2 regions of the Caballeronia sp. Sq4a genome follow, and region 2 is predicted to be linked to the other one. Evidence: predicted binding sites of a transcription regulator. Region 2 holds the regulator's gene; the other holds the start of a gene.

Region 1 (15,327 bases), on a different replicon from region 2:
TCCGCTTGGCCGCCATCAGATCCCACTTGTGGGCAGACACCAGCATGATCTCGCCCGGCACAAAGCCGAGATACTCGGACGCGAGCTGGTAGACACGCAGATCAGGCTTGAACGCGTGCACCAATTCGCCGGTGAGGATCGCGTCAAAGGGCAGTCCTTCGCGTTTGACGAGGTTGATCATTCCCGCCATCGACGCATTGGTCAGCGTTGCAACGACGAAGGCCTTGCGCAGCGCTGTCAGTCCTGGCTGCGAATCGCTCCACGGTGTCATCGCTGCCCAGACGTCGAGCAAGCGGGTCTTGTCCTCGTGGGAAAGCGCATTGCCGCCTCGATAGCGCGAAAGCAACGCAGGCAACACGCCGGCATACACGGCGCGGTTGGGCTGCCATGCCTTGCGCCCCGCGGCGATCTCGACGATAACGTCGTGTGCCGCAGCGCTCCACCGTCCCGGAAAAGTTAACCAGTCCTGAAGCCGCGGCTCCACAGCGGGAAGCCGGGCCAGTTCATGCAACATCGGATCGTAGAAGTTGAAGACGGTGCCTTGCATATCGAAGACAAGGGCCTTGGGTCGAATGGTGTCGTGTGCAGTTGTCATTTCAGTTCCTGACGGCGAGGGTGACAGCCCGTGAGCGAGTGAGGCGGCAGAAACGAGCGGCAGCGATGCGAGGATCTGCACGAAACGTCGTCGTCCGGGCTGCAGTACATGAGGTTTCGAGAGATTCATAATGTTTCTCGTTGCATAGTCCGGTGTCGTCGATTTGGTCTGACGCTCAGCACCGCGCTAGTGCGTCTCGTGCAGGCATGGCCGCTGTACGCTCCGACCATCGATATGTCGCGACGACGACGAGCCCGACCGCCGCCAGAGCCACGCCGGCGTACACCGTCGTGAGGACGTTGACGCCTGCCAGCGTCAGTCCGCCGATGAATGACCCGCCAGAGATGCCGAGGTTAAACGCAGCGACGTTGAGCCCCGCCGCCGTACCGACCGCGTCCGGCGCCACGCGCCGAGACACGAGCACGACAGTAGCCTGCATCACGGGAGGAACGGCGAAGGCGAACGCGCCCCAGACGAACAGGTTGACCAACACCAGCACCGGCTGGTGTGCGGTGAGCCAGAGGGCAGCAACAGATGCCGCGATGCCGGCCAGCGCGATGTTCATGCTGACCTTCGGGCCATATCGGTCGGACAGACGCCCTCCGCCGATCGTCCCCACTACAGAGCCAAGTCCGAATACCATCAGCCCGAGGGTTACGCCTTCGCTTGTGGACCTCGTGGTATGAATTAATAGCGGCGACAAGTAAGTGAACACCGCGAACGTCGCCCCCATGCCCAGCGCAGCGATCGCGTAGAGCGGCATCAATGCCCGGCTCCTCAGCAAAGCGAGCTGCGAGAGAACCGTCCCGGCGCTGCGCTGGACCGCAAACGCGGGCAAAAGCCGCCAAAGACCGATGGTCGCCAGCGCGCCCATGGCAGCCACCACCAGGAACGGCAGCCGCCAGCTCATCAGATCGCCGAGCCACGTTCCGCCAGGGACGCCGGTCACCATCGCGACCGTCAGGCCGCTGACCATGATCGCCACAGCTCTGCCTGACTTATCGGGCGGCACCAGCGCCATGGCAACGGTTGTACCGAGGCCGAAGAACACGCCGTGCGCGACCGCCATCACGATCCGGATCGCGAGCAGCGCTGGGAAGTCTGTCGAAAGTCCGGCCGCCAGATTGCACAGCGTAAAGAACGCCATCAGCGCAAGCAGCAATGCGCGGCGCGGCAAGCGCGCAGTCATGGCCGAGACCACAGGCGTGCCGACCGTAATGGCCAGTGCGTAGAAACTCACCAACAAACCGGCTGTCGACACCGAGATGCCGAACGCTCTTCCGATGTCGGGCAACAAGCCGACGATGACGAATTCCGTCGTTCCGATTGCGAACGCGGCGAATGCGAGAGAAAACACGGCTGCGGGCATGATGAACTCCTCGATGAAGGCTTTGGGCTGGCTTCGCGGTGACTGGCACGCGAACGGGTCAGAATCCCTCTCTGGCCCGCCGGCGCTTAGCCACCGCAGCGCCACGCTTCAGAAGTCCTGAACGGTGGGACGAATCACGATTTCGTTGACGTCGACCGAACCGGGCTGCTCGATTGCGTAAGCGATGGCTTGCGCGATCGCGTCGGCGGGAATCGCCATCTTGTAGAAGTCGACGACAAAATTGCGGCTGTCGTCGTGGCCCGAACCGAACTTCAGTTCTGTGTCGATCGCACCCGGCGATATGACGGTCGTGCGGATGTTGCCGCCCACTTCGTGACGCAGACCCTCAGAAATCGCGCGCACCGCGAACTTCGTTCCCGAATAAACCGTGCCTCCGGGGCTGAAGACCTTCAGGCCCACGACCGACGCGATATTGACGAAATGGCCCGACTGCTGTTTTTCGAAAACCGGCAGCGCCGCAGCAACTCCGTACAGGAGGCCCTTAATGTTGATGTCGATCATCCGGTCCCACTCGTCGGTCTTGCGCAGCGACAGGGGCGCGATCGCCATCAGGCCAGCGTTATTCACCATGACGTCGAGGCGGCCATGTTGCGATACGACGTCGCTGATCAGGCGGTTGACCTGCTCCTGATCCGTCACGTCCACCTGGTGGATCGAGACTCGCCCGCCTTTCGCCAGGATTTCCGCGGCAACGCGTTGCAGCCTGTCGATGCGCCGAGCGGCCAGCGCGACAGTGGCGCCTTTGGAGGCAAGAAGTTTGGCGGTGGCTTCACCGATTCCGCTGGAAGCACCCGTAACGACGACGACTTTATTTGCCATGATTTCTCTCCAGGAAGTTGAACTGCTTGAAGAGAAGTCTCGTCCTGGTCAGCATTTTTTATTAGACTGAAATATGTGGAATGTCTTTTCCATGGCTGCAAAAATCCCCACGACGCCATCCATGACCGCACTCGCCGACCTCAACGACATCGCCGTTTTCGTGCGCGTAGCGCAGTTCGAGAGCTTCAGCCGGGCCGCGCGGGCACTCGGCATGCCTGTCTCAACCGTTAGCCGCAAGGTGACCGCGCTCGAAGAACGGCTTGGCGTCACGTTGTTGCAACGCACGACGCGCAGGCTCAGCCTGACGTCACAGGGTCGCGCCTACTTCGATCAATGCAGCGAGCCGCTAGGTCATCTGTATGACGCCGAGCGCGTGATCACCCAGGCGCAGAAGAAACCGGAGGGCGTGCTACGCATCTCCGGTCCTGTGATGCTCGAACAGGAACCGTTTTATGCCTTCCTGTCGGCATTTTTAAATAACTATCCGCAGATCCGGGTGGACCTGTACTTCACGAATGCGTTCATCGATCTGATTGCCGAAAACGTCGACGTTGCTATCCGTTTTGGTGAATTGCAGGACTCAAGCCTCGTCGCACAGCGCGTGGGACGAAGCGTGCGGCACCTCGTCGCGTCGTCCGACTATGGGCGTAACCATGTCCTCCCCTCGAGGCCCGACGAGCTGAGCCAGCATCCCTGCGTGCTGATCAACGCCCGCAACAACGAAACGGAATGGCAGCTGATCAGCGGGCGAAAAGCGGCGAAGGTGCACGTAAGCGGCCCCGTCGCCGCGCGCGACTTTCACATCGTCCATGCATTCGCCCTCCGCGGGCACGGCATTGCGCTGCTTCCGTCGAGCTATTGCGACCCGCATATTGCCAGCGGAGAACTGGTGCGGGTGCTGCCTGACTGGGCGTCGCCGGATCTATCCGTGCATGCTGTCTATCCGACGCGGCGCTTCATGCCGTCAAAACTCAAGGCGTTCCTTGATGCACTCAAAGCATGGGACGGGCCGCTTTGGCTGCCGTTGCGGTGAAGGGCTTTAGTACTAACGCCAGCCGAGCGCCGGAGCGACGTGGGTGAGGATCGATTCGATCACGTGTGCGCAGTACTCCACGCCGAGCTGGTTCGGCACGGTCAACAGTAGCGTGTCGGCTTCCGCAATCGCCTCGTCGGCTGCGAGTTGCCTGACGAGCGCGTCCGGCTCTGCCACATAACTACGGCCGAAGATCGTCCTGATGTTGCCGTCCAGCAGTCCGATCGTGTCGTCGCTATTCGCGGCACGTCCAAAGTACCTGCGGTCGCGATCGTTCACCACCGCGAAGATGCTGCGACTCACCGACACGCGCGGTTCGCGCGCGTGGCCGGCTTCCTTCCACGCCTGCCGGTAAGCACGAATCTGCTCCGCCTGCTGGACATGGAGCGGACGGCCCGACTCGTCGTTCTTCAGTGTCGAGCATTGCAGGTTCATGCCCATCCCGGCCGCCCATACCGCGGTGGCATCCGATCCCGAGCCCCACCAGATGCGATCGCGCAATCCTTCGGAATGGGGCTCGACGCGTAGCAGGCCCGGCGGGTTGGCAAACATCGGGCGGGGATTTGGCTCAGCGAAACCTTCGCCACGCAGCACCTCGTAAAACACTTCGGTGTGCCGACGTGCCAGATCAACGTGCGTCTCACCCTCTTCCGGCGCATAGCCGAAATAGCGCCAGCCGTCGACCACCTGTTCGCCCGAGCCGCGGCTGATGCCGAGTTGCAGGCGTCCACCGGCGATGAGGTCGGCTGCGCCCGCATCTTCTGCCATGTACAGCGGGTTCTCATACCTCATGTCGATGACGGCTGTACCGATTTCGATTCGACTGGTTCTCGCCCCCACAGCCGCCAGCAACGGAAACGGTGACGCGAGCTGGCGCGCGAAATGGTGCACGCGAAAATATGCGCCATCCGCGCCGAGTTGCTCGGCGGTGATCGCGAGGTCGATGGATTGGAGCAGGACGTCGGACGCCGAACGCGTAAGCGAGTGCGACGAAGCAGACCAGTGGCCAAACGATAGAAAGCCGATTTTCTTCATGTCAGTGTTGCGCAAGCCCGAAAGGAAATGACCGCATCGTGTGAATTGGTCAGACGGCGCTTGCATGCGCGCGGTCTGCCCGTTCGTTCCTTGCGGCTCAGGCCGGGAAGTCGGTGGATGCGGAAAGCGCCTTCCAAGTTTCCGTTTCCGCCGTCACATATGCATTCTTTTCCGCTACTGCCTTAAGCGTGTCCGTGCCGAGCGGCAAACGCATAGGCGGCGTCTCTGCGTCGACGAGCCTGACCATCGCGGTTGCCAGTTTTGCGGGATCGCCTGGCTGATTATCATTGATCTCGCCTGCGAGTTGCCGCAGTTTGCCCGACGTCTCTTCATAGTCGCCAATGATCGTACTGCCGACGGCTAGCGACGACGCATCCAGAAAGTCCGTGCGGAAGAACCCGGGCTCGATCATGGTTGCGTGAATGCCAAGCGGCTTGAGTTCGGCATGCAGCGCTTCGGTGATGCCTTCCACAGCGAATTTAGTCGAACTGTAGACGCCGACGCCTGCCGCCGCCTGATAACCGACGATGGACGACGTGTTGATCACATGCCCCGAACGCTGCTTGCGCATCACCGGCAACACGGCGCGTGTCACGTTGAGCAACCCGAGCACGTTCGTCTCGTAGATGCGGCGAACTTCAGCATCGCTCGATTCCTCGACGGCCGCGAGCAGCCCGAAGCCCGCGTTATTGACCAGTACGTCGATGCGGCCGAACTTATCGACCGCGGCTTCGACCGCCGCCTTCGCCTGTGCCTCGTTTGTCACGTCGAGCGCAAAGGTGAGCAGCGCGGGCGACTCTCCAAGCCGCTCGGCGATCGCGGCGGCGTTGCGGCCGGTGGCGACGACAGCATTACCGTCGTCGAGAGCGGCTTGCGCGATGAGCGAGCCCAGACCGCGCGACGCGCCGGTGATGAACCACACGCGTTTGAACTGCTGGTTCGTGACGTTGTTCATGACTTTTCTCCGTGATTCGTGATGGATATGAAACGAAATTCATTGGAGAGAAATATCGGCGTCACGGGGAGGTTTGATTAGACCGGTATGAATGGAATGACTTTTCCGCGTGTGGAAAAATTGCGCGCACGAAGGGACACGCGTGATGCGTCTTCCCAGACGCAGGCTGCGCGAATGTCGACTAAAGTGGTGTGACACGTTCACCCGAAATAGGTGTCCGGTATGGAGGTCACAACGGCTGTGCAGCACACCGCAGCGGTTGTCGCTTCATGGCCGCGAGCCGCCCCACGCCCTTGCCGGCTGATCCGCCGTTAGCGACTCTCGGCAGTCTTCAGTTGAACGGCTGTCGAATTACCAATGCCGACCTGGACCGTAGCGGCTGCGGCGCTGGGCGCGTGCATCTCGCCGCCAAGCTTCGCGCTGGCGACCGCCTCCGCAGGCTCCGCCGGAGCATGTACTGAGCGCGACCCAACACGCACCGATCTCGCAGACGTCACATGCACAGTTCTCGGCGAAGCCGCATTCGCCAAGCGAACAACCAGGCGCGCAGCCGTCATCGCCACCTATGTAGACGAATCCAGCTTGGCGTACAACGGCCGGGCGACCTGCGAGTCCGACGTTGCGCTCTCCGTAGTGATGCCACGCACAGAGATCAAGGCGCCGCCGGAGGAGCTTAAGGCCCCGCGTCAGCCCGTGCCGTTCAATCGCCCGAAAGCCAAAGTTCGAACAACTCTGCCCACCGGTGTGGATGCGGTACGCACATGCGAAGCCCTTGCGAGGAGAAACGTAGCGCTGGTAGAGGCGAATACCTTTCAAAACCACTGAGGTCAGCATGGGCGTTCCCTGGAAGCGTTGTGGGGCAAAGAGCAGATCGCATACCCATCCGGCCGCCTTTCTATTGCGAAGCGACTTTGCTTGAGCGCTGGTCGTCGGCTCAACCGGCTGGTCCTGGACTTGGACCGCTAGCCCACTAGAGACCAACGCGGCAATGCGCAGGTGAATGGTAGAAACTTGCCGGTTGTCGCAGTCGCTGAAGATCGCGCTGCCCGGCGGAACGGGCGCTGAAGTCGTCCCTATGCGGCGATGCCTAGCTGCGGGACGGCAACTGCGACTCGTAGACGCAAACCGACGCTCAAATGAGGCCCGCTCCGTTGAGCGGGCAGAGCCGATAACGGTGCATGGCCCGTTATGGACCCTTGGCGCTCAACAGCAACCCGGGCGCAGCGCTTGCGCCATGGAGTCCGGAGGATGCGACGCCATGAAAGCGACTACATTCTTAGAACAAGCCAAACGCGAAGCGCAGCTCGTCGATGCGCTGCTGGTTGCACGATATGCCCTTGTCATACACAACGGCATGACGGTGCTAGGCGATGATGAACCGCCGTCGCGCTGGCAGATGCGCTTCCATCGCGAACTTCAATGCATCGATGCAGCCCTTCAGATGGCTGGGATTGACACGACGCAGGCGCTTCATCCGCCGAATCTCTTCTTGAGCGGCGATGATGACGATGGCGGCGGTAACTTGCCACCGGGCTCGGAGGACTGAGATGGGGCGCTGGGGCGGTTCGCGCGCGACGCGCGTGCGCGCGCCGGACACACCGCCGGGCGAAATGCCTGCGCTAATCGAGCCGCAGCTCGCGACGCTGGTTGAACGTCATCCTGCGGAAGGCGACTGGTCTTACGAGATCAAGTTCGACGGCTACCGGATGCTCGCGCGCATCGAGCGGACAGAGGTCCAGCTGATTACCCGAAACGGGCACGACTGGACGGACCGCATGCCGCGGTTGCGTGCCGCACTTGAGGCGCTGCCCGTCGAAAGCGCGTGGATCGACGGTGAGGCGGTGGTGCTCGACGCTGCCGGCAAGCCCGACTTCAATTCCCTCCAGAACGCCTTTGACCGACGAAGCACGGCGGACATTGTTCTGTACGTCTTCGACCTGCTGTGGCTCAACGGCACCGATCTCCGGGAGCAGCCGTTGCGGGCTCGGCGGGCCATCCTTCAGAAATTGATGCAAAGCGTCGAGAGTCCGCTCCTTCGCTATTCCGACGATTTTGCGGCAGATCCAGCCTCACTCGTAGCCTCCGCCTGCAAGATGCAGCTGGAAGGCATCATCGGCAAGCGGGCAGACGCGCCGTACCGGTCCGGACGTTCAAACGACTGGATAAAGCTGAAGTGCAACCTCAGACAAGAGTTCGTGATCGGCGGCTTCTCGCGGTTGAGAGGCGCGAAATCAGGCGTGCGTTCCTTGTTGCTCGGCGTCTACGAGCCAGATGGCGCTTTCCGGTATGCCGGCCATGTGGCGCCTCACCTCGCGCCCGCGCGAAGTGCTGCATTCAGCAGGCGCGCCCAGGCTTTGCAGCAGGCTCAACCTGCCTTCTATAACGCGCCCCAACCCGAGCGCGACCGCGAATTTTACTGGCTTAAGCCTGAGATCGTGGCGGAGGTCGCGTTTCTCGAATGGACGCCCAACGGCGAAATTCGCCATCCTGTCTTTCATGCGCTGTGCGAAGACAAGCCGGCCCGCGCGGTGACAGAAGAGAAGGTGATCGCCGATCCGCTGGTTGATGCCCCCAAGGCGATCGGATCGACGCGCGAACGTCCAGGTCCGCGCGGCACGGTCGTCGTCGGCGACATCAAGATTAGCAACCCACAGCGCGTGATGGATCAGGCCTCAGGCCGCACCAAGCTTGACATGGTGCGTTACTACGACGCCATCGCCGAATGGGCGCTGCCCTACCTGCATAACCGACCGCTTGCCCTCGTGCGTGCGCCCGACGGCATTGCCGGCGAGCTGTTTTTCCAGAAGCACTCCGAGCGCGCGCGCATCCCCGGCATTGAAGAGTTGCCCGTCAGTCTGTATCCGGGTCACAAGCCGCTGCTGGTCGCAAACACCGCCGACGCGCTGGTCGGACTCGCGCAGATGAGCGTCGTGGAGATTCAGTCATGGAATGGCGTGGCGCCCGATCTCGAACATCCTGACCGTGTCATTTTTGATCTGGATCCCGACCCAGCTTTGCCGTGGTCGGCGATGCTCGAAGCCGCCTCGCTCGTCAAGGTGGTACTGGATGAGCTGGGTTTGCGCTCATTCGCCAAGACGAGCGGCGGCAAAGGCTTTCACATCGTCGTGCCGCTCACCCGCCGACAACGATGGGATGAGGTTAAGCTCTTCTCACAGGCGGTGGCGCAGCACATGACCCGCGTGGTACCGCAACGCTTTTCAGCGGTGCTGGGCCCGAAGAATCGCGTCGGCAAGATCTTTATCGACTATTTGCGCAACGGGCGAAGCGCCAGCACGGTCGCCGCATTCTCAGTGCGGGCTCGCCCCGGCATGGCCGTGTCGATGCCGATCTCATGGGATGAGTTGAACGACGTCAAGAGCGGCGACCAGTGGACAATGGCGCAAGCCATACATCGGCAACGCACGCTCGCAGCAGACCCCTGGGAAGGCTACTGGCGCACGCGGCAAGGCATTACCGCCGCGATGCGCCGGGCAGTCGGCCTAAAGCGCTAGACGGGTCGCAGTCTCACTCAGCGGCTCTGACATTAGCTACGCGCCTCGGTGCCCTTCAAGTCGCTGTGCTTGTGCGAGTGGGTAGCGCCGTACTTCAGTTCATAGTGGGCACCCTTGCCGCTGCGCGTCGGAGGAAAGTGCTCGCCTTCGACACACGTGACTTCGAACGTATCCTTCCCATCTTCATGGACCACGGAGTAAATGCCCGACACCTTGACGATTTCACCGGGCTTATACGAATTGTCGCCTGCCATCGCTGCCTCCTCAGTAAAGAATAACGATGGACGAGCAAGAGGTGTTCCGAGGGATGCACGTATCGCCCGCTTGCGGCGATTTATGCTGCTAGCCGGTGCTCGTAGTACGGTCGGTCGCGATCTTCCAGAATCGCATCAAGCGCGGCAAGATTGGAGGCTTGGGGATTCAGCCAAGCGTCCACGTTCTCCTGCTTGATCGGCACGATGCAGCGGTCGTGACCGGCGGCTTCGACTTCAGCAGGCGGCTCGTCCGTAATCGCAGCAAACGACAAAAGATCCGGCTGACCCGGCGCCGTCCACTTCGACCACAGGCAGGCGACCATCAGCAGTTGGCCGTTATCGGGTCGAAACTCCAGGACGACGTTCTCGCCCGGCGCCTGCGGTCCGTCGTGCTTCTCAAACAAGGTGTTCTCACACTTCGCGCGCGTGACGTTCTCATAGAAGACGTCGACCAGCAGCAAGCCGTGCGTGTAGCCGAAGCACGGCTTCCAGAACTTGTCGAGACTGTCGCGCCGCGCGTTGTACGTGCCCGGGTACTTGATGTCATAGTTCGCGGGCTTACCTGCAATGCGACACTGGTAGCGCATCGGCTTGACCACGTACTGCCCATCTTCGACCACGAGGACGGGCGCGTAGTAGCCGGGGAAGATGCGTGAATCACGCGGCTCTTGCTCAATGCGGTTGATATCTGCCAGGCGACGCAACGCAGCTTCGATCTTGTCGGTCGCGATGCGCTTGCTCTCGGTTGCTGCCTTAGTGGTCTTCGTCTGCAATGTGCGCTCCGCATCTGCGAGTCGGGTGCGCTGCTTGAAGACCTCCTGCTCCAGCTTCGTCGTCTGTTCCGTGTTGTACCGGTCGATGAACGCCTTGATCTGACGCTCGTCGTCGGTCGCGGGCTCACGGAACGCATCTTCCACCGCTTTAGGAATTCTGGCCTTGCTGCCCTCCGCGCGCTCCCAGAAGAGGCGCGCGAACTCGCGGATGTCCATCTGTGCGCCGAACATCTTCACATAGCGACGATAGTCGGCCTGGATCTGCGCGGAGTAGCACATGCGGGAAGTTCCTCGTTCAATGTTCGCGGTATTGGTTCAGGCCGGCCGGCCCTTCACAGGGCCTCTTTGCACAACGCCAGCATCTTCTTGATGACGGTGCAGGAATAGTTGAGTTGCATGTCGCCCGTGAAGAGCGCCTGGACATTCGACTGCCGCACCGCAATGCCGGCGCCTTTTAGGTCTCGCCTCGCGATCTTGAGCGCCAATTGTCCGAGACGCACACGTTCAAGCCAGTCCATGTGAAGCTGATTGCGTCGAAGCCAGATTCGGCAACTTTCCACCACGTGGTCGACTCGCCACTCGTGCGTCAGCGAATACGAGGCCGCGACAGTTGCGACTAGAAAGCACAGCAGTTCCGCCCTAGCTTCCGATACTTCGTGGTTATCCGGTTCAGACATACGTCGAGTCTCTCATCCTTTAATTCATTGTGGTCCACATCGGACGCACCCGTCGTCACCAGCAACTGCGGACACATGCGCCGGAATCAACGGGGGTCGCTCGCTTCCACCGGCGGGCACGGCCCGGGACTCTGTCGGGGATACCACACCGACGATGCGCGGCCCCTCACCGCAATGAGCTAGAGGATAGCCACCCTGCCGTCTCGCGGCCACAAAAAGGGCGCAATGCCATGTTGCCGTTTTCGATGTAAAGTACTGTACATCCATACAGTACTTATGCAAAATGGCCGCCCTGCCCAAACACGTCGAGTCCATCCACCCCGCGCTGTGGCGCGGCTCGCAGCTCGCGCGCGCCTACGGAAAAACCGTCGACACCGGCTACGCAGCTTTGTCGGCGGAACTTCCCGGCGGCGGCTGGCCACTCGGTGCGCTCGTGGAGCTGTTAGTCCAGCAACCCGGGATCGGCGAAATGCGCTTGATGCGCCCGGCACTCACCCGTCTGAGTCAGCGGCCTGTCGTGCTGCTGCAGGCGCCCCATGTGCCCAATGCGCTGGCGTTCTCTTATCTCGGTGTGCCGGTGGACAAGCTGATGTGGCTGCGTGCGTCGAAGGCCGCCGACGCCTTGTGGTGCGCCGAGCGCGTATTGCAGGCCGGCACCTGCGGCGCGCTGCTCCTCTGGCAACAGCACATCCGCTCGGAGGCACTGCGACGCTTGCATCTGGTGGCCCAAGCGACCGAGACGTTGCTGGTCCTGGTGCGACCGCTTGCCAGCGCCCAGGACGCGTCACCGGCGACGCTACGTCTCGGTGTGAGGCCGGCAGAGGGCGGGATCGCGGTCGACATCATTAAACGACGCGGTCCCGCCCAGACTGAGCAACTGTCCGTCACCCTACAACCGTCGCCGATCCTGCTGAGTTCCTATGGCCGTGTTCGTCGCCATTCACTTGCCCCGGCTTTCGCTGGAGGTATTTCGACCGAGGTGGTCGCCTCCGTCTGAGCACGGGCGCGTGGTGCTCGAGCGCGACAAGGTCATCGTGCTCGATGCGGTAGCCAGAGACGCGGGTGTGCGAGTCGGGATGAAGCGTGGCGGAGTTGTGACGCTCGCGCCTGATGCGCTCATGTTTGACCGCAGCGCGGAACGCGAGCAAGACATGCAGCGCGACGTTGCGATTGCGCTGCTGCGCTTCTCGCCGCAGGTGGCCGTGTGCGAAGAAGAGACCATCGTCGTGGAAGTCACCGCGAGCCTGCGCCTCTTTGGCGGCATCCTGCGTGTATGCAAGGAAATCCGGGAAGTCGTCAGTGCGATTGGCGTGACGGCGGGTATGAGCGTCGCCCCCACGGGACGCGGCGCCTGGCTGCTTGCCAAGGCCGGCCGCCGGCGCGTGCTGAAGGTGCAGTCGCTCGAACGTCAGCTAGGCGGCTTGCCCTTCATGGTCGTGCCGGAGCTGCGCCGCTTCGCCGACTGGTTCAACGGGCTCGGCTGCCGTGTGCTGAGCGATATCCAACGCCTGCCTCGAGCAGGTCTGAAGAAGAGGTGTGGCGTGGACCTACTCGATTCCCTTGACCGGGCCTATGGGCTGGCTCCCGAACTACACGAGTGGCTTGAATTGCCACCGACTTTCAGCGCGCGCGTCGAGTTGCCCGACCGCGTCGAGCACGCCGAAGCCATCCTTTTCTCGGCGCGGCGGCTCGTCGTGCAATTGTGCGGGTGGCTCGCCGCCCAGCAACTCGCGCTCACGCACGCGACCGTCACGCTGGAGCACGAGCGCGGACGACAGGCCATCGAGCCGACGCTCATCGATCTTGCGCTGGCCGAGCCAACCTGGCACGAAGAGCATCTGGTTCGTCTTCTTAAGGAACGGCTCGGACGCACGGAATTGCAAGCCGCGGTCATCGCCGTGCGCCTGACTGCCGCCGACGTGCAGGCGGCCGAGCCGCCCAGCGATACGCTCTTTCCGGAGCCCGGCGGATCGGCGCAGGACCATAACCGGCTGCTTGAACTATTGGCCGCCCGCCTGGGCGCCGAGAACGTCTTGCGGCCAGCGCCTGCGCCTGACCATCGTCCCGAGCACGCCAACCAGTGGGTGCCGGTCCAGAACGGTTCGAAGAACGGGCCGAATGGCCGCCCCAAAACCGTGTCCGCGCCCGATGATCTTCCGCGACCGACCTGGCTGCTGCATGTGCCCCTGCGCTTGATGGTCAAGAACCATCGCCCGTTCTATGGCTCGCCGCTCAAGCTCGTTTCGACCGGCGAGCGGATCGAAGCCGGCTGGCATGACGGGGCGCTCGTCACGCGCGACTATTTCGTCGCCGAAGCAGACGATAAAAGCTGCTATTGGATCTACCGTGAGCGGCCGAGCGTCACGAGTGAAGAAACGCGCTGGTTTCTTCACGGGCTCTTTGGATAAGCGGATAAGCAGGTGGCATTGTGGACTTTCCCTCGTCGGCCCTGCCCGACTACGCTGAGCTTTTCGCGTTCACCAACTTCTCGTTTCTGCATGGCGCCTCGCACGGTGAAGAGCTCGTGCTGCGTGCGTCACAACTCGGATACGCGGGACTGGCCGTCACCGACGAGTGCTCGGTCGCGGGCGTCGTGCGCGCGCATGTGCAGGCCAAGGAAGAGAAGCTCCCGCTGATCATCGGCTCGTACTTTCGCCTGGTTCATGCAAGTCATGGCGCAGAGAAGCGGCCCGCCTTCGGTCTCATCCTGCTCGCACAGAACCGCGAGGGCTACGGCAACCTGTGCGAGTTGATTACGCTGGCCCGCATGCGGGCGGCCAAAGGCAGCTATCTCCTTACGCCCGACGATCTCGCGCGGCCTGACCCGGAGTACGCGCATTTGAAAGGCATGCCCGACTGCCTGGCGATTCTGGTGCCGGACTTTCCGGCGAAGGAAGAAGCGCTCGCCGCGCAACTCGATTGGTTGCGCCAGACGTTCCCCGCTCGTGCGTGGGTCGGGCTTACGCTGCATCAGCGCGCGATGGATGACATCCATCGCGGCGTAGTCGAATACGTCGCCTCGCGCAGCGACGTGCCTGTCGTGGCCACCGGCAATGTCGTGATGCACGTGCGCTCACGAAAGCCCCTGCAGGACACGATGACCGCCATCCGCCTGGGCAAGCCTGTCTCCGAATGCGGCTACGAGCTCGCGCCCAACGCGGAGCAGCATCTGCGTTCGCGGTTGCGGCTTGCCAATCTCTACCCGCCGCACGCGCTCGCCGAGACCTTGAAGGTACTGGCGCGCTGTACCTTCTCGCTGGATGAATTGCGTTACGAGTATCCGGACGAGCTGGTTCCCGAGGGCTACACACATGAGGCGTATCTCCGGCAAGAGACCTACATTGGCGCGCACCGCCGTTTCCCTGCCGGCATTCCGCACAATGTGCAGCAGCAAGTCGAGCACGAACTGCAACTGATCCGGGAGATGCGCTACGAGGCGTACTTCCTGACCGTCTATGACATCGTGCGCTTTGCCCGCAGCCAGCACATCCTTTGTCAGGGGCGCGGGTCGGCGGCGAACAGCGCGGTCTGTTATTGCCTGGGCGTCACGGAGGTGGATCCCTCGCGCGGCAACATGCTGTTTGAGCGCTTCATCAGCAAGGAGCGCGGCGAGCCGCCCGATATCGACGTCGACTTCGAGCATCAGCGGCGGGAAGAGGTCATCCAGTACATCTACCGCAAGTACGGGCGGGACCGCGCAGCCATTGCAGCGGCGGTGTCGACCTACCGTCCGCGAGGCGCGCTGCGAGAGACGGGCAAGGCGCTCGGCATCGATCCCCAGATCGTCGACAAGGTCGCCAAGAGCCACCAGTGGTTCGATCACTCGCAAGACCTGCTGCGTCGCTTCGAAGAATCCGGGCTCGATCCGGCCAATCCGCTCATCGCCATGTGGGCGAATCTTGCCGCGCAGATACTGAATTTTCCGCGACATCTATCGCAGCACTCGGGCGGCTTTGTGATTAGCCGTGGCAAGCTCACGCGTCTTGTGCCGGTCGAAAACGCGGCGATGCCGGATCGGAGCGCCATTCAGTGGGACAAGGACGATCTCGAAGCACTGGGATTGTTGAAGATCGACGTGCTCGCGCTCGGCATGTTGTCGGCGATTCGACGCACGCTCGATATCGTCTCGGAGCAACGCGGCGAGCGCTTCGAGATGCAGGACATTCCGGCGGAGGACGCGGCCACCTACGAGATGATTTGTCGTGCGGACACGGTCGGCGTCTTCCAGATCGAGTCGCGTGCGCAGATGAGCATGCTGCCGCGCATGCAGCCAAGAGAGTTCTA
Region 2 (15,327 bases):
TGCGCCGTTGCAGGAACCATTGCAGCGTGTTGATGAGGAGCAGCATCAGGAACGACACGCACAGCATGACGACGGCGAGCGCAGTGGCGCCCGCATAGTCATACTGTTCGAGCTTCGTGATGATGAGAAGCGACGTGATTTCCGACTTCATCGGCACGTTGCCCGCGATGAAAATCACCGAGCCGTATTCGCCGAGCGCGCGCGCGAACGCCAGCGCGAAGCCCGTCAGCAGCGCCGGGAAAAGCGTCGGCAAGACGACGCGGCGAAACGTCAGCCAGCGCGTCGCGCCGAGGCACGCGGCGGCTTCTTCCTGCTCGCGCTCGAAGTCTTCGAGCACCGGCTGCACCGTGCGCACGACGAACGGCAAGCCGATGAACGTCAGCGCCACCAGCACGCCGAGCGGCGTGAACGCGACCTTGACGCCGAGCGGCGCGAGATACTGCCCGATCCAGCCGTTGCCCGCATAGACGGCCGCGAGCGAGATGCCCGCGACCGAAGTCGGCAACGCGAACGGCAAATCGACGATGGCATCCACGATGCGCTTCATCGGAAAGGTATAGCGCACGAGCACCCACGCGACCAGAAAGCCGAACACCGCGTTGATGAGCGCCCCGCCGAGCGCCGCGCCGAAGGTCAGCCGATACGACGCCAATACGCGCGGCGATGTCACCGCGCGGACGAACTGCGCCCAGTCGAGCGTCGCCGTCTTCGCGAACGTGGCGGCGAGCGGTATCAACACCACGAGGCTCAGATACGCGAGCGTGATGCCGAGCGTCAGGCCGAAGCCCGGTAGCGCGCTCGGCTTGCGCAAAGTGAAAGTCGTCATCCTTGCTTTCGTCCTGTTCCAGTGCGCCGGGGAGCGCGTGTCATCGAATGCTTGTGTGACCGGCGGCGTCATGGCGCGCCGCTTCGGTTTGCTTCGCGCTTTGCGCGCTTACTGCAGTTGTTATTGCGGCTGATAGATGGAATCGAACACGCCGCCATCGGCGAAATGCGTCTTCTGCGCCTTGGTCCAGCCGCCGAACGTGTCGTCGATGGTGTAGAGCTTGATCTTCGGGAACTGCTTCGTGAGGTCGGCCGGCACCTTGTCCGAGCGCGGACGATAGAAATTGCGCGCGGCGATCTGCTGGCCTTCGTCGCTGTACAGATACTTGAGATACGCCTCGGCGAGCTTGCGCGTGCCGTGCTTGTCGACGACCTTGTCGACCACCGCGACCGGCGGCTCGGCCAGAATGCTCACCGAAGGCACCACGATCTCGAACTTGTCCGGACCGAACTCCTTCAACGACAGAAACGCCTCGTTCTCCCACGCAATCAGCACGTCGCCCTGGCCGCGCTGCACGAAGCTCGTCGTGGCGCCGCGCGCGCCGGAATCGAGCACGCCCGCGTTCTTGTACAGCTTCGCGACGAAGTCCTTCGCGGTTTGCTCGTTGCCGCCCGGCTTGTGCTGCGCGTAGGCCCACGCGGCGAGATAGTTCCAGCGCGCCCCGCCCGACGTTTTCGGGTTCGGCGTGACGATGGAGACGCCCGGCTTCGTGAGGTCGTCCCAGTCCTTGATGTGCTTCGGGTTGCCCTTGCGCACGAGGAACACGATCGTCGACGTGTACGGCGAGGCGTTATCCGGCAGCCGCTTCTGCCAGTCCGCGGCGACGAGTCCCTTGCCCGCGAGCGCGTCGATGTCGTAGGCGAGCGCGAGCGTGACGACGTCCGCCTGCAGGCCGTCGATGACCGCGCGCGCCTGTCCGCCCGAGCCGCCATGCGACTGCTTGAACGTGACGGCCTCGCCTGTTTCGGCTTTCCACTTCTTGGCGAATGCCTGATTGAAGTCCTGATAGAGCTCGCGCGTCGGGTCGTACGACACATTCAGAAACGACGTCTGCGCGTGGGCTTGCGTGCTCGCCGCGACCATCGCGCCGATGCCCGCCGCCGTCAGCGCCAGCGCGGTCAGCGCTTTGCGTGCCCTGGTCCCCAATCCCGCTTTCGTGCTTTGCATTCCCCGTTCTCCGTCTTATCCAATTGACGGAATCAGTCTATCGGCGGGCCTATATGAACAGAAATAATCGTTTTTCAGTCTTTTATATCGAAAGCTGCTAAAGCAAGTCGCCGGCGCTTGCGGGGGGCCGAACGACGGAGCGTGTTGCGGTTTCGAGCCGAACTTAAAGTAATGCTTGAAAAGCGCCGAATACTGTATAAAAATACAGTCATCTGTTGATCCATACAGTGCACGAGAGGCCCGAGCCAGTGACCAGAACCTCAAAACTTACCGCGCGTCAGCAGCAGGTCTTCGAACTGCTCCAGCGCGCAATCGAGCGCACCGGCTTTCCGCCGACCCGCGCGGAGATTGCCGCTGAGCTCGGCTTCAGTTCCGCGAACTCTGCGGAAGAGCATCTGCGGGCACTGGCGCGTAAGGGCGTCATCGAGCTGGCTGCGGGTTCGTCGCGCGGCATCCGGCTGATTGGCGACGCGGGCCGGTCCGAAGACGTTCCGCACCAGTTCACCTTGCCGCACGCAAGCATCATGCAGCTCTCGTTGCCGCTCGTGGGCCGTGTGGCGGCGGGCAGTCCTATCCTCGCGCAGGAGCATATTTCGCAGCACTACGCGTGCGATCCCGCGCTCTTCTCCAGCAAGCCCGACTACCTGCTGAAAGTGCGCGGTTTGTCGATGCGCGACGCCGGCATTCTGGACGGCGACCTGCTCGCCGTTCAAAAGCGCACCGAGGCGAAGGACGGACAAATCGTCGTTGCGCGGCTCGGCGACGACGTCACGGTCAAGCGTTGGAAGCGACGTCCCGACGGCGTCGAGCTCATCGCGGAGAACCCGGACTACGAGAATATTTTCGTGCGGTCGGGCAGCGGAGACTTCGCGCTGGAAGGCATTGCAGTGGGCCTGATCCGCTCAGGCGAGTTCTAGTCAGCGGCGGCAGCGCGCTTTGAAGCGTCGCTGAGCGCCTCTTCACGCCACGCAAGACGCGGCGCGTTTCGAGTACATCAAGCACGGACGGCAGCCGCTTGCGGCATGCCGTGGTGCGTCCTATCGTCTGGAGAGTCATGATGGAACGTTTTGCCCGTTTGCTGCCCTTTCGCAAGTTCGGCCGTCTGCGCCATCTGCGTGCGTTGATTCCTTGCGGCGCCGCGGCGCCTTCGCGGGCCGAAGCTGCACCGGATCTCTTCGATTCCATGCCCGCGCTGCCGTCTCGCCAGCCTGCGTTCGCGCGGGTGTCGCTGACGCAGACGGTTCACGCGGAGCCGCCGCGGAGTACTCCCGTGCGCGTTTATCGGAGCGAGTCGCGGCTGATCCTCGTCGGCAAGATCGGCGAAGTGTCGCGCATGATCGACCGCTGCATCGACGAAGAGCGCGCCGGTCTCACGGGCGGAACGGTGGCGTGAACTGGCGGCGAGTTGGGGAATTAGTCGTGCGTCGGCGCGGTCAATCCTGCATTAACCTTCGCTAAAGGTTTGGCCGTCGCATGTCCCGCACCGCTCGTTCCGTTATTGCCACGCTCGCCGCCGTATTGCTCGTCGCGGCGCTCGGCTTCGTCTATGCGTCGCCGTATATCGTGCTGGACCGCGTCAAGCGCGCCGCCGACGCGCGCGACGCCCAAACGGTCAACCAATACGTCGATTTCCCCGCATTGCGCGCGAGCTTGAAGGATCAGATCGCCGCGCTGCTCACGCGGCGCATCGATGTGCAGAAGAGCGGCAACCCGCTCGCCATCATCGGCGCGATGATCGGCGCGGCGCTGGTCGGCCCGCTCGTGGATTCATACGCGACGCCGGACGGAGTCGCCGCCATCCTGAACGGCATACCGCCGCGCGGCAATCCCGGCGAACGTCCGCCCGCGGCCGGCAAAGCCGATGCAAACGCGTCGGCTTCGGCGAGCGCGTCCGTGAGCGCATCCAATTCGGCTCCGCAACCGCCGCAGACGACGGCCGGCTATCGCGGCATCAACACGTTCGTGGTGACGTACCAGCACGGCGCAGGCGACGCCCGCTATTCCGCCATATTTCACCGCAGCGGGCTAGTGTCATGGAAGCTCGTCGCCGTCGATCTCAACGGCTGACGCGCCTTCGCCAGCCATCCACGCTCACGCGCCCGCTTCGGCCTTCGCGGGCTTCGCGGCATACGCAGCGGCATCTTCCGCTTCCGCCGATTCGCCTGCCTGACAGACGGCAACCAGAATGCTGCACGACACGCGATCCAGCAAAGGGGTGTTGCCCGCGCCCATCCACCAACGAGCGAGTCCGCTCCGGCAGCGGTGCCCGACGACGACGAGATCGACCTTAAGGCTGTCGGCCAGCGCCGCGATTTCGTCGATCGGATGGCCGAACGCGAAATGCCCCTGCGCCGACAGGCCACGCTCGCGCAGCCACTCGACGCCTTCCTGCAAAATATCGCGCGCCGCGTCTTCGAAGCGCCCGCAGGCCATATCGGTCAGCAATCCGGCGCTCTGCGCAATGCTCGACCGCATGTCGACCACCGCGAGCACGTGCGTTTCCGCGTTGAGGTCGAGCGCGAGGTTCGCGCCCTGGCGCAGCGCCTTGCGGCCCTCTCTGGAACCGTCGTAGCACAGCAGAATCTTTCTGTAGCTTGTCATGATGCCTCCCTGCCGCATCGCAGATTGACTGCGGCGTAACTTCATGATCCTGTGCCGCGCCGGACGTGGCAACGATGGAAAACGCTAACTTCACGCAATAGCGCGCCGAACCCGCGCCACGTTGGACTCATGACTAGCTGGCCGCGTGCCAGATTGCGACGAAGCCCGTCGCACAAGGCTTCGCGGCTTTCTGCATGTTCGCACGACTCGCCCGGCGCACCGCTTCTGCCCGCGCAAGCGCCGCGCCGGTGCATTCGATTACACTAGCTCGCTGAACTTTCCCCGGCATAACACGCATGACACAGCGCACCACGCGCGAGCACGCCCCGGAATCAGCCGGCGCGCCCGCCATCGAATTCAGCGAAGTTATAAAAAGCTACGGCGCGAAGAACGTCGTCGACGGCCTGTCGTTCGACGTGCGTCCCGGCGAATGCTTCGGCTTGCTCGGGCCGAACGGCGCGGGCAAGACGACGACGCTCAGGATGCTGCTCGGCATGACGTCGCCGGATCACGGAAACATTCGGCTCGTCGGCGAAACGGTGCCGTCGCGCGCGCGTTTCGCCCGCGAACGCGTCGGCGTCGTGCCGCAGTTCGACAATCTCGATCCCGACTTCAGCGTACGCGAGAACCTCGTCGTCTTCGGCCGCTATTTCGGTATTGCGGGCGCGCGCATGGACGCGCTCGTGCCGTCGCTGCTCGAATTCGCGCGGCTCGAAAACAAGGCGGATGCGCGCGTCGGCGAATTGTCCGGCGGCATGAAGCGGCGGCTGACCTTGGCGCGCGCCCTCGTCAACGATCCCGACGTGCTGATCATGGACGAACCGACCACCGGTCTCGACCCTCAGGCCCGCCATCTCATCTGGGAACGTCTGCGCTCGCTGCTCGCGCGCGGCAAGACCATGCTGCTCACGACGCATTTCATGGAGGAAGCCGAGCGCCTGTGCGACCGCGTCTGCGTGATCGAAGAAGGCCGGAAGATTGCCGAAGGCCGTCCGCGCGACCTGATCGCGTCGGTGATCGGCTCGGACGTGATCGAGATTTACGGCCCCGATCCGCAGGCGCTGGCCGCCGAACTGCAACCGCTCGTCGAGCGCATGGAAGTGAGCGGCGAGACGCTTTTTTGCTACGTCGACGATCCGCAAGCCGTCCACGCGCGCGTCAAGGGGCGCGAGGGCGTGCGCTATCTGCATCGTCCCGCGAATCTGGAAGATGTTTTCTTGCGCCTGACCGGGCGTGAAATGGTGGATTAAACGCGATGGAAACCTTCGATCAACCGCGCGTCGCCAGCAAAAAGCCGAGCGAGACGCACCCGCGCGACGCCGCGCCGCTCACCAACGCGCTGCCGGCGAACGCAACGCACTGGATGTCGGTCTGGCGGCGCAATTACCTCGTCTGGAAGAAGCTCGCGGTCGCCTCGATGATCGGCAACCTCGCCGACCCGATGATCTATCTGTTCGGCCTCGGACTCGGTCTCGGCCTGATGGTCGGCCACGTCGAGGGCGTGTCGTATATCGCGTTTCTCGCCGCGGGCACGGTGGCCTCCAGCGTGATGATGTCCGCGAGCTTCGAGGCGATGTACTCCGGCTTCTCGCGCATGCACGTGCAGCGCACATGGGAAGCGATCATGCACACGCCGCTCACGCTCGGCGATATCGTGCTCGGCGAAGTGGTCTGGGCCGCGAGCAAGTCGGTGCTCTCGGGCGTCGCGATCATGCTGGTCGCGGGCGCGCTCGGCTACGCGAGTTTTCCGTCGATGCTGCTCGCGCTGCCCGTTATCGTGTTGACCGGGCTGGCGTTCGCGAGCACCGCGATGATCGTCACGGCCATCGCGCCGAGCTACGACTTCTTCATGTTCTATCAGACGCTCGCGCTCACGCCGATGCTGCTCCTGTCCGGCGTCTTCTTTCCGGTCGCGCAACTGCCCGCGCTCGCGCAGCATGTGACGCAGGCGCTGCCGCTCGTTCACGCCGTCGAACTGATCCGCCCCGCGATGCTCGGCCGCCCGCTCGACGGTTTCGCGCTGCACGCAGGCGTGCTCGCCGCTTATGCCGTGCTGCCGTTCTTCATCTGCGCGTGGCTTTTCCGCCGTCGCATGATGAAATGAAAAACGGCGATGGACCGTCGCGGTTCATCGCCGTCTAACGAGCGCTCAGCGCGTCACTTCGCCGGAAACTCCTTGTGGCCGCCAAAGCCGAAGCGCATCGCGGACAGCATGCGCTCGGGGAACAGATCGGCGTCGCGCGAGCGGAAGCGCGTGTACAGCGCCGCCGAAAGCACCTGCGCAGGCACGGCTTCCTCGATGGCCGCCTCGATCGTCCAGCGCCCTTCGCCGCTGTCCGCCACGATGGTCGAGAAGTGTTCCAGCCCGCCGTCGCTCGCGAGCGCGCCCGCCGTCAGGTCCAGCAGCCACGACGACACCACGCTGCCGCGCCGCCACACTTCCGCGATATCCGCCAGGTCGAGCGAATAGCGCTCGTTCTCGGGAAGGTCCGTCGATTCCTTGTGCTTCAGAATGTGGAAGCCTTCCGCATACGCCTGCATCAGGCCGTACTCGATGCCGTTGTGCACCATCTTCACGAAGTGCCCCGACCCGACCGGCCCGCAATACATGTAGCCGTTCTCGACGCGCGGATCGCGTCCTTCGCGGCCCGGCGTCGCGGGAATGTCGCCGCGTCCCGGCGCGAGCGTCGCGAAGATCGGATCGAGCCGGCTCACGATGGCCTCGTCGCCGCCGATCATCATGCAGTAGCCGCGTTCCAGTCCCCAGATGCCGCCCGACGTGCCCACATCGACATAATGCACGCCCTGCTCCCTGAACTGCGCGGCGCGGCGAATGTCGTCCTTGTAGAAGCTGTTGCCGCCGTCGATGACCACATCGTCCGCTTGCAGGATCTTGTGCAGGTCCGAAAGCGTGTCCTCGGTGATCTTGCCGGCCGGCAGCATCAGCCAGATGACGCGCGGCGCGGCGAGCTTCGCAACGAGATCGCCGAGATCGTTCGCGCCGGTCGCGCCTTCGCTCGCGAGCGCGTCGGTGGCTTGCGGATTGTGGTCGTACACGACGCATTCGTGTCCGTCGCGCATCAGGCGGCGGCCGATGTTGCCGCCCATGCGCCCTAGCCCTACGATGCCGATCTGCATGTCGATCACTCCCCGGCTGATTTGACGCGCTCGATCTGCTTTTTCGCCGCTTCGTAGACGCCTTCGAGCGTGAAGCCGAACTTCGTCTTCAGCGCCTTCAGCGGCGCCGACGCGCCGAACGTGTGCATCACGATGGTCGCGCCGAAGCGCCCCACGTAGCGGTCCCAGCCGAGCGTCGCGGCCTGCTCGACGGCCACGCGCGCATGCACGTCGGGCGGCAGCACCGAGTCCTTGTACGCGTCGTCCTGCTTCTCGAAGATGTCCCACGACGGCATGGACACGACGCGCGCCGCGATTCCCTCGCTCGTGAGCTTCTCCCATGCTTCGACGCACAGCGACACTTCGCTGCCGGTCGCGAGCAGCAGCACTTCCGGCTTCTTGCCGCCCTCGGCATCGGCGAGCACGTAGGCTCCGCGCCGCACGCCTTCAGCGGAGCCGAACTTGGTGCGGTCGAACGTCGGCAGCGGCTGGCGCGTGACGACGATGCACGACGGCTCCTTCGAGAACGACAGCGCCACGCGCCACGCCTCGCTCACTTCGTTCGCATCGGCCGGACGCAGTGTGCAGAGTCCCGGCACGCCGCGCAGCGAAGCCAGTTGTTCGATCGGCTGATGCGTCGGGCCGTCCTCGCCCACGCCGATGGAATCGTGCGTGAACACATAGATGACCGGCACTTCCATGATCGCGGAGAGCCGGATCGGCGGCTTCATGTAGTCGCTGAAAATCAGGAACGTGGACGCGAACGGCCGCATGTTCGAGAGCGCGAGCCCGTTGGCGACCGAGCCCATGCCGTGCTCGCGAATGCCGAAGTGCAGATTGCGCCCCGCGTAGTTGTCATGCTCGAAACTGCCCGCGCCTTCGAACTTGAGATTCGTCTTCGTCGATGGCGCGAGGTCCGCCGCCCCGCCGATCATCCACGGAATGCGCTTCGCGATGGCGTTGAGCACCTTGCCCGACGATTCGCGCGTCGCCATGCCCTTCGCGTCCGCCTCGAACGTGGGGATGTCGGCGTCCCAGTCATCGGGCAGCTTGGATTCGAGCATCTGCCAGAGCTGTTTCGCCAGATCCGGGTTCTGCTTCTCGTAGTCGTCGAAGCGTTGCTTCCATTCCGCATGCGCCGCCTTGCCGCGCGCGCCCATGCCTTCGGCGAAGTGCTGCATGACGCCGTCGGGCACGAGGAATTGCGCGTCTTCCGGCCAGCCGTAGAACTTCTTCGCGAGCTTGATTTCCTCGTCGCCGAGCGCCTCGCCGTGCGCCGCCGCCGTGTCCTGCTTGTTCGGCGCGCCCCAGCCGATGATGCTCTTCACGACGATCAGCGTCGGCTTGTCGGTCGTCGCCTTTGCTTGCTTGAGCGCGGCTTCGAGCGCGTTGGCGTCGTTGGCGTCGTCGACGTGCAGCGTGTTCCAGTTATAGCCGCGAAAGCGCGATTCCACGTCGTCGCTGTATGCGAGGTCGGTGTGGCCTTCGATCGTCACGCGATTGCTGTCGTAAATCCAGATGAGGTTGGACAGCTTCAGATGCCCGGCGAGCGATGCCGCTTCGTGCGAGATGCCTTCCATCATGTCGCCGTCGCCGCACAGCGCATAGACGCGGTAATCGAAAAGCGGCGCGCCCGACTTGTTGAAGTGCGCTTCCTTCCAGCGCGCGGCCATCGCCATGCCGACGCTGTTGCCGAGGCCCTGGCCGAGCGGCCCGGTCGTGGTTTCGACGCCGGCCGTCATGCGGAACTCCGGGTGGCCGGGCGTCTTGCTGTCGAGCTGGCGGAACTGCTTGATATCGTCGAGCGACACGGCCGGGTTGCCGGTCGGCTTGCCGCTTTCGTCCACTTCCTTGACGCCCGCGAGGTGCAGCAGCGAATACAGCAGCATCGACGCGTGCCCGACCGACAGCACGAAGCGGTCGCGGTTCGGCCAGAGCGGCGCGTCGGGGTCGTAGCGCAGATGGTATTGCCAGAGATGGAACGCGACGGGGGCGAGCGCCATCGGCGTGCCGGGGTGGCCGGAATTGGCCTTCTGCACGGCGTCCATCGACAGCGTGCGGATCGTGTCGATCGTGAGGCGATCCAAATCTTGGGACTGCGGCGTTGCTTGAGACATGAGCGACGACTCCTTTCGCGAAGAGCGCGCTGAGGCACGACGGGCGCCTCAGCGGCAACCAGGACCATCGAGCAAGCGCAGTGCCTTGCTAAAAGGCACCGCGCCCGGGTGCGAGCGGCCGCGCGCAGCCGTTTCATGCTGGCGCGGCGGCTTTCGGCAGGACGCGAACGCGCGGTATTCGGATGCGCGTTCGGTGTTTCAGCCGGGCGACGCGATGCAACGAAGGCGCATCGCCCGGATAGTGCATGCGGCTTCTGAGCCGCTAAAGTGCTTGAACATCAATGCTGACACATTCGCGGCGCGGCGGCCCGAATCATGCCTATGATTCATAGCCCGACTCACGGCGCCGGATTCGGCTGGCGCTCGTGCAGCGCCTCGATCTCGGCCAGAATCTCATCGGACAGTTCGATGTCCACGCTCGCGATATTCTCCTGCAACTGCGCCATCGACGTCGCGCCGATGAGCGTGCTCGTCGTGAACGGCCGCGTGTTGACGAACGCGAGCGCGAGCTGCGTCGGGCTCAGACCGTGGCGCTTCGCCAGTTCGACGTAAGACGACGTCGCGGCGATCGCTTGCGGCTTGCTGTAACGCTGGAACCGCTCGTAGAGCGTGATGCGCGCGCCGGCCGGACGCGCCCCGCCCTCGTACTTGCCCGAGAGCCAGCCGAACGCGAGCGGCGAATACGCGAGCAGACCGATGCCTTCCTTGTGCGTGAATTCGGACAAGCCCAACTCGTAGGTACGATTCACGAGACTGTACGGATTCTGAATGCTGACGATGCGCGGCAGCCCGGCCTTCTCCGCTGCGCGTAGGAATTGGGACACGCCCCACGGCGTTTCGTTCGACACGCCGACATAGCGAATCTTTCCTGCCTTGACGAGATCGCCGAGCGCGACGAGCGTTTCCTCGATCGGCACCGTGTATTCGTCGTCGATGTACGGATACGCCGAACGGCCGAAGGTCATCGTGCTGCGGTCCGGCCAGTGCAGTTGGTACAGGTCGACGTAATCCGTCTGCAGGCGCTTGAGGCTGCTGTCGATCGCCTCGTTGATGTTCTTGCGGTCGAACTGGTTGCCCGCGCCGCGAATGTGACGCGGATTGTGCGGCTGGCGCGCGGGCCCGGCGATCTTGGTCGCGAGCACGATATCGCCGCGTTTGCCCGCGTTCTTCGCGAGCCACGTGCCGATGTATTCCTCGGTGCGGCCCTGCGTTTCGGGGCGCGGCGGGACCGGGTACATTTCGGCGGCGTCGATCAGGTTCACGCCTTGCGCAAGCGCATAGTCGATTTGCTCGTGCGCCTCGCTCTCGGTGTTCTGCTCGCCCCAGGTCATGGTGCCGAGCCCGATGAGGCTCACGTCGACGCCCGAATCGCCCAGTTTCCGATACTTCATCGCTTCGTTCCTTTTTGTTGACGCCTGCTGGCGCGGTTCAACGGCGGCATTGCCGGCAAGCGCAGAAGCTACCATAGGCGCGCGAGGTCTGCTCCGCCGATAGAATGCAGGGCTTAGCGATGCAGCGGAACCGGTTCCCGGGCTTGCAGTTCGCTTGATATGGCTTACCGAAAACGTCTTCCAACGACAAACCACGCAGCCGATGTCATCCTCCACGACGCCCAGCCAGTCCGACGAAGCGAAGCCCGGTTCGTCGCTGATCGTTTCCCTCGTCGCCGCGACTTTCTTCATGGAGAACCTGGACGGCACGATCATCGCGACGGCCATGCCGCAGATGGCGCACTCGTTCGGCGTGCATCCGGCCGACATGAGCCTCGGCATCACCGCGTATCTTCTGACGCTCGCCGTCTTCATTCCGATCAGCGGCTGGGCGGCCGACCGCTTCGGGCTGCGCACCGTGTTCGGCAGCGCGATCGCGGTGTTCACGGCGGCCTCCGTGCTGTGCGGCGCCACGTCCACGCTGCCGGCGTTCGCCGCGGCGCGGGTGTTGCAAGGCATCGGCGGCGCGATGATGGTGCCGGTCGGCCGCCTGGCCGTGCTGCGCGCCACGCCGAAGGACGGACTGATGCGCGCGATCGCCATCATCACCTGGCCGGGGCTCGTCGCGCCGGTGATCGGACCGCCGCTCGGCGGCTTCATCACCACGTATTCGTCCTGGCGCTGGATCTTCTATCTCAACGTGCCGCTCGGTCTGATCGGCTTGCTGCTGACGCTGCGCCATATCGACAACGTGCGCGAAGACGCGAACCGCCGCTTCGATTTCGCGGGCTTCGTGCTGTGCGGCATCGCCTGCACGACGCTGCTCTACGCGATGGAACTGATCGGGCGCAACGACGCGTCGTGGAGCATGATCGGCGCGCTCGTCGCTGTCGGCGCGGCGGCAGGCATCGCGTCGTGGCGATATCTGATGCGAGCGACACAGCCGGTGGTCGATTTGTCGGCGCTGAAGGTGCACACCTTCGCCGTGGCGATGGGCGGCGGGTCGCTCTTTCGAATCGCGATCAGCGCCGCGCCGTTCCTCTTGCCGCTGATGTTCCAGGTCGGCTTCGGCATGAACGCGTTCATGTCGGGACTGCTCACGCTCTCCGTCTTCGCCGGCAATCTGGCGATGAAACTCGTCACCACGCCCGTCATGCGGCGCTTCGGCTTCAGGCCGGTGCTGGTGGTCAACGGGCTCATCGCCGCGCTCTCGCTTGCCGCGATGAGCCTGCTCGCGCCTTCGACGCCCACGCTCGCCATCGTCGTCGTCTTGTTCGTGAGCGGCCTGTCGCGCTCGCTGCAATTCACCGCGCTCAATACGCTCAGCTTCGCCGACGTGCCGAAGACGCAGATGAGCGGCGCCTCCGCGCTATCCAGCACGCTGTTTCAGATGTCGATGGGCGTGGGCGTCGCGGCCGGCGCGATCGCGCTGCGCATCGGCGAGTGGCTGCACGGGCATGATGCGCACTCCATCGGTCCTGAGGATTTCGGCGTGGCGTTCCTGATCGTGGCGTTGATCGGGGCTCTGGGTGTGATCGATCTGTGGCGTCTTCCGAAGGATGCAGGCGCGCTGGTTTCGGGGCATGTCAGAGGGAAGGCTACGGAGCGTTAGGCGCGTGAGAGGCGCGCAATGCGAGCCTTGCAGAACTGGAAGCGTTGGTGTCCTGCAAGGCTCGCACGGGCGGGGACGCTTACAAGAGTCCGAGCGGTTCATGGGTTCGGAACGGCTGCTGGTTCGAAGCTCTGGAAAGGTCGCCAGGCATCAAAGGCTCGGAAGCTTTGGAACGCTTTCAAGACTGCCAACAGTTCCAGGGTTCGGAACGGCTGCCGGCTTGGCGCCTCGGAAAGGTCGCCCGGTTCCACGGGCTTGCAAGATCGAACCAGGTTAAAGGTTTGCGCCCTTGCGCCGTAAACCCGCGTATGAATCTGCAAAGTCTCGAATCCCTCGCCGCGTTGAGCGAAGCCGTCGCCGTGATCCGCCATGCCCGCGGGCTGAAGAATCCGGATGACCTGCCGACCGGCACGCCCGAATGGCAAGCCGCCAGCGACGCCTTCGCGGACGACTTCCTGCGCGCGCTCGACGGCGAGCCGACCGTGCGCGCGTGGTGGACCATCTAGGCTTCGCCTCACCCCTAGCGTCTGAGTGAATCCAGCCAGCCGAGCGCGATCGCCGCATTGACGATCACGCCGGCTGTCGCCGCCAGTGCCGCGATCATCGTCCAGAACGCCGACCGGCGCGATGCCTCCGCGGATTCGCGAGCGAGTTGCGCGGCGTCGTTGGCCGACGACACCGACGCGAACATCGCCCGGAACTGCTCGTCCTGACGCGCCGTGTCCTTCGCGTGCAGCCATGCGCGCTTGTGCGCCGCTTCGGGGTCGGCGGAGGGCGCCGCGTCGAGTTGCGCGCGTATGGACGCTTCGCCGGCCGCTTCGTAGCTGCGGAAACGTGCTTCTCGCGCCTCGTCCGTGTCTTCTCGTTGATGCTCGGCCATACCCCCTCGCGCGCCGCTGACCGTGCCGCTACCGATCGTTCGACATCGCCTTCAGGCGATCGTTGCCGGCATCGCGCGCGGCGTCGGCCGTGGCGAAGTTGTCTTCGGACACCAACGCGCGCTTGACCTCGCCCGCCGCGAAATCGACGAGCGTGATGACCCACACGAACCCGCCGCCCTGTTCCGCCGTCTGCACGAATGCACGCAGCTTGCCTTCATTCGACGATGCCATCTGATCCTCCACGTTCGTCCGGGTACTTCCGACAAGGCGCGGCGCTCACGCCTCGAAGTCGAGCCCGCCGAGCAGCACCGACGGCTCCGCCTGCGAGCGCGTCGGTACATCCACTTCGCGGGCGTCCTGCCATGCGCGCAGCTTGTCGCCGAGCGCGTCGAGATAACGCTGCAAGCGTGCTTCGCCGCCGGGACGCAGCAATCGCTCGATTTCTTCGTCGTCCCACGTCAGGAAGACGTTCATGTCGAACGGATAACGCCGCGAGCGCGGGCCATCATCCGAGGGCGGCGCGCTCACGCGCAGCCGCGCCGGCTCGCGCGGACTGCCGCCGGGTACGATTTCGACGCGCAATTTAGCATCGACCACGCGGGCCACGCCCTCGGCGATGCGCGGCATGATTTCGGTTTCGAACCTGTGCGCCTGTTCGCGATTCAACGCCTTCCTCTCAAACCAGATTCAGACGTGCGGCAAGTCTTCGAGCGATTTCTCGATCTGCCCTTCCTGCACGCGCGCCTCGATGCCCACGTGGCCGTTCGAGTACGGCAGTGCGGTGACTTTGGGTCCGAGAAACGTGCGGCCGCCTAGCCTGAACAGCGTGCGCACTTCCTTGCCGCTTTTGATGGCGTCCACGACTTGATGGACGTCGACGATGGCGGTCGGCGCCGTCCAGTCGTTCGTGGCGGAATCGAAGCTGCCCCAGCGCACATTGGTCACGCGGTCGTTGACCCAACGCACGCCGTCGATCGCCAAAGTAGCCATAGCTGTCTCCGTGGTCGTTCGTTCGGGGTGGTGGTGCGTTGATGCTAGCACGGTGCGGGGGCTGTGTTTAGCGGCGGAAAAGCAAAAAGCCCGGTCGCGATGACCGGGCTTTTCGTATGAATTCTTTGGGGTGGCTGATGGGACTCGAACCCACGACGACAGGAATCACAATCCTGGACTCTACCAACTGAGCTACAGCCACCGCTGACAACTGCTGATTTGCTACTTCGCTTTACTACTTCTCGTATTAGCAAGATTGCCTGCCAATCGAGAAGCGAGATTATACGAACAAAGTATTTGCTTGCCTAGCCCTCTTGAGCATTCTTTTACGACCGACGCGTGCGGTCAGGACTCCACCGCTTCCGCCGCTTCGCGCAAGTACGCGCGCGCCTCGTCGAAGATGCTCAGGTCGCCCTTCGCAAGCCGGCGGCTGTCCGACAGCGTGCGCCGCCATCCACGCGCGCCCGCGACGCCGCGATATAGCCCCAGCGCATGGCGCGTCACCGCGCCGAGATACGTGCCGCGCGCGAGTTCGGCGCGCGCGTAGTCGATCAACTGGGCTTCGATTTCTTCGCGCGTCGGCACC

The links. The regulator LexA, encoded in region 2, represses DNA repair genes until DNA is damaged. The targets are predictions, from matches to a motif close to ACTGTATNNNNATACAGT.
Region 1: a site for LexA is predicted at 11,298-11,315, ahead of imuA (translesion DNA synthesis-associated protein ImuA). Genes of this name have one in related genera too.

Annotation. Positions count from the first base shown of each region.
Region 1 covers NZ_CP084252.1:420,906-436,232, reverse strand. The annotation lists gene LDZ24_RS21585 (haloacid dehalogenase type II) at 1-724, opposite strand, end outside; gene LDZ24_RS21580 (MFS transporter) at 771-1,964, opposite strand; gene LDZ24_RS21575 (SDR family oxidoreductase) at 2,073-2,804, opposite strand; gene LDZ24_RS21570 (LysR family transcriptional regulator) at 2,926-3,837, shown strand; gene LDZ24_RS21565 (LLM class flavin-dependent oxidoreductase) at 3,850-4,872, opposite strand; gene LDZ24_RS21560 (oxidoreductase) at 4,970-5,827, opposite strand; gene yidD (membrane protein insertion efficiency factor YidD) at 6,179-6,661, opposite strand; gene LDZ24_RS21550 (hypothetical protein) at 7,086-7,373, shown strand; gene ligD (DNA ligase D) at 7,375-9,339, shown strand; gene LDZ24_RS21540 (hypothetical protein) at 9,372-9,593, opposite strand; gene LDZ24_RS21535 (SOS response-associated peptidase family protein) at 9,674-10,645, opposite strand; gene LDZ24_RS28195 (hypothetical protein) at 10,699-11,043, opposite strand; gene imuA (translesion DNA synthesis-associated protein ImuA) at 11,327-12,040, shown strand; gene LDZ24_RS21520 (DNA polymerase Y family protein) at 11,964-13,451, shown strand; gene LDZ24_RS21515 (error-prone DNA polymerase) at 13,472-15,327, shown strand, end outside.
Region 2 covers NZ_CP084250.1:1,317,579-1,332,905, reverse strand. The annotation lists gene cysT (sulfate ABC transporter permease subunit CysT) at 1-826, opposite strand, end outside; gene LDZ24_RS06350 (sulfate ABC transporter substrate-binding protein) at 947-1,993, opposite strand; gene lexA (transcriptional repressor LexA) at 2,242-2,910, shown strand; gene LDZ24_RS06340 (hypothetical protein) at 3,051-3,386, shown strand; gene LDZ24_RS06335 (DUF2939 domain-containing protein) at 3,467-4,060, shown strand; gene LDZ24_RS06330 (universal stress protein) at 4,085-4,594, opposite strand; gene nodI (nodulation factor ABC transporter ATP-binding protein NodI) at 4,891-5,844, shown strand; gene LDZ24_RS06320 (ABC transporter permease) at 5,850-6,698, shown strand; gene gnd (phosphogluconate dehydrogenase (NAD(+)-dependent, decarboxylating)) at 6,752-7,753, opposite strand; gene tkt (transketolase) at 7,738-9,828, opposite strand; gene LDZ24_RS06305 (NADP(H)-dependent aldo-keto reductase) at 10,167-11,219, opposite strand; gene LDZ24_RS06300 (MFS transporter) at 11,422-12,870, shown strand; gene LDZ24_RS06295 (hypothetical protein) at 13,179-13,376, shown strand; gene LDZ24_RS06290 (hypothetical protein) at 13,391-13,750, opposite strand; gene LDZ24_RS06285 (hypothetical protein) at 13,779-13,982, opposite strand; gene LDZ24_RS06280 (DUF5594 family protein) at 14,028-14,417, opposite strand; gene LDZ24_RS06275 (hypothetical protein) at 14,439-14,741, opposite strand; tRNA gene LDZ24_RS06270 (tRNA-His) at 14,868-14,943, opposite strand; gene dusA (tRNA dihydrouridine(20/20a) synthase DusA) at 15,087-15,327, opposite strand, start outside.